DNA from 2 places in the Cedecea sp. B1(4) genome. Region 1 is predicted to be linked to the other one. Evidence: predicted binding sites of a transcription regulator. Region 1 holds the regulator's gene; the other holds the start of a gene.
The links. The regulator CRP, encoded in region 1, controls carbon source genes, mostly activating them, when cyclic AMP is high. The targets are predictions, from matches to a motif close to ATGTGANNNNNNTCACAT.
Positions count from the first base shown of each region.

Region 2: the regulator CRP is predicted to act here: its motif matches at 2,429-2,446, upstream of msrB (peptide-methionine (R)-S-oxide reductase MsrB).

Region 1 covers NZ_JCAHMZ010000007.1:14,328-18,660, forward strand. The annotation lists gene ACR6JA_RS15425 (phosphoribulokinase) at 1-738, shown strand, start outside; gene ACR6JA_RS15430 (OsmC family protein) at 774-1,178, opposite strand; gene crp (cAMP-activated global transcriptional regulator CRP) at 1,491-2,123, shown strand; gene ACR6JA_RS15440 (YccS/YhfK family putative transporter) at 2,186-4,270, shown strand; gene argD (bifunctional acetylornithine/succinyldiaminopimelate transaminase) at 4,273-4,333, opposite strand, start outside.
Region 2 covers NZ_JCAHMZ010000001.1:354,284-358,616, reverse strand. The annotation lists gene pncA (bifunctional nicotinamidase/pyrazinamidase) at 1-47, shown strand, start outside; gene chiD (chitinase ChiD) at 252-1,526, shown strand; gene ACR6JA_RS01745 (YeaC family protein) at 1,575-1,856, opposite strand; gene msrB (peptide-methionine (R)-S-oxide reductase MsrB) at 1,896-2,309, opposite strand; gene gapA (glyceraldehyde-3-phosphate dehydrogenase) at 2,654-3,649, shown strand; gene ACR6JA_RS01730 (D-hexose-6-phosphate mutarotase) at 3,732-4,333, shown strand, end outside.

The DNA.
Region 1 (4,333 bases):
CACCGCTATACCCGCCCGGAAATGGACATGGCCATCCGCAAGGCACGCGATGCTGGCCGCCATATTAGTTACTTTGGGCCAGACGCCAACGACTTCGGGTTACTGGAACGAACTTTTATCGAATACGGCCAGACCGGCAAAGGGCAAGCACGTAAATACCTGCATACCTACGATGAAGCGGTGCCGTGGAACCAAGTGCCGGGCACTTTTACGCCCTGGCAGCCGCTCCCGGAGCCCACTGACGTCCTGTTTTACGAAGGCCTGCACGGCGGTGTAGTCACCCCTCAACATAACGTCGCCGACTGCGTCGATTTACTGGTAGGCGTGGTGCCCATCGTTAACCTGGAATGGATTCAGAAACTGGTGCGCGATACCAGCGAACGCGGCCATTCACGGGAAGCGGTGATGGATTCCGTAGTGCGATCCATGGACGATTACATCAACTTCATTACGCCGCAGTTCTCACGTACCCATATCAACTTCCAGCGCGTTCCGACCGTAGACACCTCTAACCCGTTTGCCGCGCGAGCCATTCCGTCGCTGGACGAAAGCTTCGTGGTCATTCACTTCCGTGGGCTGGACGACATCGACTTCCCTTATCTGCTGGCGATGTTGCAGGGGTCGTTTATCTCCCACATCAATACATTGGTGGTACCGGGCGGGAAAATGGGGCTGGCGATGGAGCTGATCATGGCCCCGCTGGTGCAGCGGCTGGCGGAAGGCAGGAAAATTGCCTGATAGCGTGAGGGCGGCTTTACACCGCCCTTTTCTACTTACGCTTCAATAATTTCGTAGCTGTGGCTAATCTCGGCGGCTTTCTCCAGCATCAACGTCACCGAGCAATATTTCTCTGCGGTCAGCTCAACGGCGCGGGCAACCGCGCTTTCTTTCAGCTCTTTCCCGGTCACAACAAAATGCAGATGGATGCGGGTAAACAGACGCGGTGCTTCTTCACGACGTTCGGAAGTCAGTTTCACCTCACAATCCGTCACATCATGGCGGCCTTTTTGCAGAATCGACACCACGTCAATTGAGCTACAACCGCCCGCGGCCATCAGCAGCATTTCCATCGGGCTTGGCGCTTTATCCCCGGAGTTACCGTCCATCAGAACTTGGTGGCCAGAAGCGGATTCGCCGAGGAAGGTCATGCCTTCCACCCATTTAACACGTGCCTGCATTTTACCTACTCCCGTAATAAAAATTTCTTTCAGATTACGCGTCTACGTGAAAACTGGCAACGTAAGGCGATCCAGGTCATGCTGAAACGAGACAATACAAGACACTAACCAAAAGCTATGCTAAAACAATCCGGATGCTGCTGCGATACAGAGACGTTTATGCCGTAAGCAGAGGAAACGACTAATTACAGGCCGCAGGGTTAACCTGCCCGCCAGCTCCCAGGGCTTGGGAAAATTTCACGATTGCAACGCCAGACAAGAGGTTCCACGTCTTGTCTTTGGTAGCCAGTTTATAACAGAGGATAACCGCGCATGGTGCTTGGCAAACCGCAAACAGACCCGACTCTCGAATGGTTCTTGTCTCATTGCCACATTCATAAGTATCCGTCGAAGAGCACGCTGATTCACCAGGGTGAAAAGGCGGAGACGCTGTACTACATCGTCAAAGGCTCCGTAGCTGTTCTGATTAAAGATGAAGAAGGCAAGGAGATGATCCTTTCTTATCTGAATCAGGGTGATTTCATTGGTGAATTAGGTTTATTCGAAGAAGGTCAGGAGCGTAGCGCCTGGGTTCGTGCCAAAACAGCCTGTGAAGTAGCTGAAATTTCCTATAAAAAATTCCGTCAGCTGATTCAGGTCAACCCGGATATCCTGATGCGTCTTTCTTCCCAGATGGCGCGCCGCCTGCAGGTGACTTCTGAGAAAGTTGGCAACCTTGCCTTCCTCGACGTGACCGGCCGCATCGCTCAGACGCTGCTTAACCTGGCTAAACAGCCGGATGCCATGACCCACCCGGACGGGATGCAAATCAAAATCACCCGCCAGGAAATCGGTCAGATCGTGGGCTGCTCCCGCGAAACCGTTGGCCGTATTCTGAAAATGCTGGAAGATCAGAACCTCATTTCCGCCCACGGTAAAACGATTGTCGTTTACGGCACCCGTTAATTAGCCCTTATAAAGGCGTGTCGCTTCGGTAACACGCCTTTTTTGTCTCTACAATTCAGGCTATGTGGAAGAGATTAATTTACCACCCGGAAGTTAACTACGCGCTGCGGCAAACGCTGGTGCTGTGTCTTCCCGTGGCTGTCGGCCTGCTGCTTGGCAGCCTGCAAAACGGCCTGCTCTTCTCGTTAGTTCCCGCCTGCTGCAACATTGCCGGGCTGGACACACCACACAAACGCTTCTTCAAACGTTTGATTATAGGCGGCAGCCTGTTCGCCCTCAGCAGCCTTATCCTGCAGCTTCTGCTGCTCTATACCCACATCCCGCTGCCGGCAATATTGATCGTCATGGCTCTGCTGCTCGGCGTGACGGCGGAAATCAGTTCACTTCACGCTCGCCTGCTGCCCGCATCGCTGATCGCCGCTATTTTTACGCTCAGCATGGCCGGTAACATGCCTATATGGAAACCGATGGTGCTCTATATCTTCGGTACCATCTGGTACGGCGCTTTCAACTGGTTCTGGTTCCGGCTTTGGCGCGAACAGCCGCTCAGGGAGTCGCTCAGCCTGCTGTACCGCCAATTGGCAGATTACTGCGAAGCAAAATACAGCCTGCTGACCCAGCATACCGACCCGGAAAAAGCGCTGCCGCCGCTGCTGGCCCGCCAACAAAAAGCCGTCGATCTGATCACCACCTGCTATCAGCAGCTGCATATGCTATCGGCCAACCAGCAAAACGGCTACAAGCGTCTATTACGCGCTTTCCAGGTTGCGCTGGATCTGCAGGAACACATTTCGGTAAGCCTGCACCAGCCTGAAGAGGTGCAAAAACTGGTCGAGCAAAGCCATGCCGAGGCGGTGATCCGCTGGAATGCCCAAACCATCGCCGCGCGCCTGCGCGTGCTGGCAGACGATATTCTTTATCACCGCTATCCAACGCGCTTTACCATGGATAAGCAGATCGACGCCCTGGAAAAAATAGCTCGCCAGAACCCGGACAATCCAGTGGGGCAGTTCTGCCATTACCACTTCAGCCGCATTGCCCGGGTACTGAAAACCCAGCGGCCGCTGTACGTGAGGGATTTAATGGAGGACAGGGAACGCCGTTTACCGTTTTTCCCGGCCCTGAAAAGCTATCTCTCGTTCAAATCCTCCGCTTTGCGCAGCTCCGCGCGCTTAGGTGTGATGTTGACCATTGCCAGCCTGCTGGGCTCCTTCTTACACCTGCCAAAGCCGTATTGGATCCTAATGACGGTGATGTTCGTGACGCAAAACGGCTACGGTGCAACGCGGGTGCGCATTGTTCACAGGGCGGCAGGCACCATGGCAGGGCTGTGTATCGCGGGTATCACCCTGCACTTCCACGTCCCGGACAGCTACACCCTGCTGGCGATGTTAATGATTACGCTGGTGAGCTACCTGTTTATCCGCAAAAGCTACGGCTGGGCCACCATTGGCTTTACCGTCACGGCGGTATATACCCTGCAGCTCATTACCCTCAGCGCCGAGAGTTACATCATTCCCAGGCTCATAGACACTCTTCTTGGCTGCCTGATCGCCTTTGGCGGCATGATCTGGCTGTGGCCACAGTGGCAAACCGGCCTATTGCGTCAGAACGCCCACGACGCGCTGGAGGCAGATCAGGATGCTATTCGGCTGATATTGAGCAACGATCCAGAGCCCACGCCGCTGGCCTGGCAGCGTATGCGGGTCAACCAGGCGCACAATGCGCTGTTTAACTCGCTCAATCAGGCGATGCAGGAGCCAGGCTTTAACTCCCACTACCTGGCAGACATGAAACTTTGGGTGACGCACAGCCAGTTCATCGTCGAGCATATCAACGCCATGACCACGCTGGCGCGCGAACACAACATGCTGACGCCGGACCTGGCGCAGAAATATCTACAGTCTTGTGAGATTGGGTTACAGCGATGCCAGCAAAGGCTGGAGTATGACGGGCCTGGCGGGTCGAACGACGCGAATATCCTGGAATCGGACACGCTGCCCACGGGGCCGTTAAGCACCATGGAGCAGCATTTACAGCGGATTATTGGCCACCTGAACACCATGCATACCATCTCCTCGGTCGCCTGGCGCCAGCGGCCTCATCATGGGATCTGGCTCAACCGCCGTCTGCGACGCTCGGGTTAGCCTTAGCTGGCTACCACGCTGGCAACCGCTTTGGCGAAACGCTGCATCCCTTCCAGGATATCC
Region 2 (4,333 bases), on a different contig from region 1:
TTGAAGGCGCCACGCTAATGACCTTCGCCGATTTTACCTGCCAATAATTGTAGGGGCGGCCCCCGCCCCGCACTTTTGTATCGATTCCGCTCACACTCTACGCTTTTTTTGCTCGCCCTCGCCTGGGAGCGCTCTCATAATCATATTCAGTGAATTTATTCAGCACGTTAGCTGATTTCGCTTTCCGCCGTTTTCGTCTGTTAAGCGTGGCCGGGGAGCTTTTATGTTGTGCCCGTCAAAGAGGAATCATTATGTCATTCACACGTAAAATGTTACCGCTGGTGGCCGCGGTGACGCTCGCCTGCAGCGGCGTTGCGCAGGCTGAATCTTTGCTTTCCGTGGGTTACTTCAACGGCGGCGGCGACGTCACTGCCGGTCCCGGTGGGGATATCAATAAGCTTGATGTTCGCCAGATTACCCACCTCAATTACTCCTTTGGCCTGATTTATAACGACGAGAAAGGCGAAACCAACGAAGCGCTGAAAGACTCGTCAAAACTGCATCAAATCTATCTTTCCCCAAAAGTTGTCTCCGACCTTGAAACCCTGCCGGCACTGCGGAAGCAGAATCCACAGCTGAAAATCTTGCTGTCCGTTGGTGGCTGGGGGGCTCGCGGTTTCTCTGCCGCAGCAGCAACCCCTGAAAACCGCGCGGTGTTTATCCGCTCCGTGCAGGAAGTGATGGACAAATATGGCCTGGATGGGATCGACCTCGACTGGGAGTTCCCGGTAAATGGTGCCTGGGGCCTGGTGGATAAGCTGGATGCCGACCGGGATAATTTCACCGCCCTGCTGAAAGAGTTGCGTAAAGCCGTGGGCGATAAAAAACTGGTTACCATTGCCGTCGGGGCCAATGCTGAAAGCCCGAAAAGCTGGGTTGATGTGAAAGCCATTGCGCCGGTGCTGAACTACATCAACCTGATGACCTACGACATGGCGTACGGTACGCAGTACTTCAACTCGAATCTCTATGATTCGAAAAAGTGGCCGACCGTTGCCGAAGCCGACAAGTACAGCGCTGATTTCGTAGTAAATAACTATCTCGCAGCCGGGCTGAAACCAGCGCAGATGAACCTCGGCATCGGCTTCTATGGCCGCGTACCTAAGCGTGCCGTAGAGCCGGGCATTGACTGGTCAAAACCCGACGCGCAGAAAAATCCGGTCACACAGCCCTACTTCGGCGAGCGTGAGCTGGAGCTGTTTAAAACCGCGCTGGGCGTGGAGCTGACGAAAGACACTTACGTCAAATACAACGACCTGGTGAAGAAAATGCTGAACGACCCGCAGAAGCGCTTCACCGAAGAGTGGGATGACGACGCGAAGGTGCCGTACCTGACGCTGAAGTCTGCTGAAGGTAAACCGCTGTTTGCCATTTCCTATGAGAACCCACGTTCGGTGAAAATCAAAGCCGAATACATCAAGGAGAAGGGGCTGGGCGGCGCGATGTTCTGGGAATACGGCGCGGATGACAACAACCAGTTGGCGAAACAGCTCGCCGAGTCGCTGGGCATCGATCACGCTAAATAGCGGTTAGCGCAGAAAAACGAAGGGAGACCAGTGAGTCTCCCTTTTTGTTTACTGCAGCTTCATCGTCACAAACGGCGCAGGCTCGATGCCAAACTCCGCTTTCAGCTGCTGCTTGCTCTTCATCACCATCTGGCCATTGGTGTCGATAGTCATGTGCTGCGCCTCCGTGTTGTGGCGCGCCTGCCACAGCATCACCAACTGGAGGCTGTTGTCTTTTTGCTCCTGGGTCAGCGCCACGCCATCAGGCCACTTTCCCAGTTCGACCGCGGTCGCCAGGCGCTGATAAATTTCCGGCGTCATCACGCTCAACATCTCATCCAGATTGCTCATTGGGCACCCCGTCGCAGAATAATTAGCTGAATCGATTCTTCAACCCTCAACCTGCTCACCATTTTGCCCGTCGGTGAAGCTCAGCGAGGCCGAGTTAACGCAATACCGCTCCCCGGTCGGCTGCGGGCCATCCGGGAACACATGGCCCAGGTGCGCGTCGCAGCTGCCGCAGCGGATTTCAACGCGTTCCATGCCGTGAGAATTATCGGTCAGATAGCGGATGGCATCGGGGCTGACAGGCTCGTAGAAGCTTGGCCAGCCGCAGCCTGAGTCGTATTTTGTTTCCGAAAGAAACAGCGGGGCCTCACACACCAGACAGTGATAAATCCCGTCACGCTTATTATGCAGTAAACGCCCTGAATACGGTGGTTCAGTGCCGTGCTTCTGGGTCACGTAGTATTGCATCTCGCTGAGGTTTTTCTTATTTGAATCAGGGGGTAATTGATTAGACATAGGTGTACATCTCGGTCAGTTCAATTGGGACAGCTCACGGCCCCATTCTAACAAAAAATTAACAACACCGTGCTGCTTTTTGTTCTAAACTTAGCCCTGAAATTCTGGCACGGCACAAAGCGTGACGTGAATCACATTATTGTTGGGACTGGCGTTTAAAATTCCCCGCATCGTCCCCATTTGGATTTAAGCCCAAAAGGAAGCGTGAGGCGTTCAGTCGTACAAACCCTGGTCACAGGATTGATTTGTCGCAATGATTGACACGATTCCGCTTGACGCTGCGTAAGGTTTTTGTAATTTTACAGCCAACCTTTTATTCACTAAAAAATAGCTGGTGGAATACTATGACTATCAAAGTAGGTATCAACGGTTTTGGTCGTATCGGCCGTATCGTTTTCCGTGCTGCTCAGGAACGTTCTGACATCGAAATCGTTGCAATCAACGACCTGTTAGACGCTGACTATATGGCTTACATGCTGAAGTACGACTCAACTCACGGTCGTTTCAACGGTACTGTAGAAGTTAAAGACGGCAACCTGGTTGTTAACGGTAAAACTATCCGTGTTACCGCAGAACGTGACCCGGCTAACCTGAAGTGGAACGAAGTGAACGTTGACGTTGTTGCTGAAGCAACTGGTCTGTTCCTGACTGACGAAACCGCTCGTAAGCACATCACTGCTGGCGCGAAAAAAGTTGTTCTGACTGGTCCTTCCAAAGACAACACCCCAATGTTCGTTCGCGGTGCTAACTTCGAAAAATACGCAGGCCAGGACATCGTTTCCAACGCATCCTGCACCACCAACTGCCTGGCTCCACTGGCTAAAGTTATCAACGACAACTTCGGTATCGTTGAAGGCCTGATGACCACCGTTCACGCTACCACCGCAACTCAGAAAACCGTTGATGGCCCGTCTCACAAAGACTGGCGCGGCGGCCGCGGCGCAGCTCAGAACATCATCCCTTCTTCTACCGGTGCTGCTAAAGCTGTAGGCGTTGTACTGCCAGAGCTGAAAGGCAAACTGACTGGTATGGCGTTCCGCGTTCCTACCCCTAACGTGTCCGTTGTTGACCTGACCGTTCGTCTGGAAAAAGCTGCTTCTTACGAAGAAATTAAGAAAGCAATCAAAGCTGCTTCCGAAGGCGCAATGAAAGGCGTTCTGGGCTACACCGAAGATGACGTAGTTTCTACCGACTTCAACGGCGAAGTACTGACTTCCGTGTTCGATGCTAAAGCGGGTATCGCACTGAACGACAACTTTGTGAAACTGGTTTCCTGGTACGACAACGAAACTGGCTACTCCAACAAAGTACTGGATCTGATCGCTCACATCTCCAAATAAGTTGAGATGGAACCTGATCCTAAAGGGCGACTTCGGTCGCTCTTTTTTTTGCCTCAAATAACCAGGACTAAGGAAAAAAGAAATGATTAATAAAATTTTTGCACTTCCGGTCGTCGAACAAATTACCCCTGCCCTTACCCGCCGCATAAACGATGAACTGGACGTCATCGTCGTTGATCACCCACAGGTTCGGGCATCTTTCGCGCTCCAGGGCGCACATCTGCTCTCCTGGCAGCCCGCAGGCGAAGATGAAGTACTCTGGCTGAGCGACATCACCCCATTCCATAAAGGCAAAGCGCTGCGCGGCGGCGTGCCGATTTGCTGGCCATGGTTTGGCCCGGCGGAGCAGCCAGGCCTGCCGGCGCACGGTTTTGCTCGCAACCAGCCGTGGACGCTGAGCGCGCATAATGAAGACGCCAACGGCGTGGTGCTGACCTTTGAGCTGCATAACAATGCCGAGACGCTAAAACTGTGGCCGCATGAATTCACGCTGTATGCCCGCTTCAAGCTAGGCAAAACCTGTGAAATCGAGCTGGAAGCACACGGTGAGTTCGAAACCACCTCGGCCCTGCACACCTACTTCAATGTCGGCGACATCGCGGATGTAAAAGTCAGCGGTCTGGGTAATCCGTATATTGATAAAGTGCTGAATGAAGCCCCGGGCCAGTTGACCGACGGCGTACA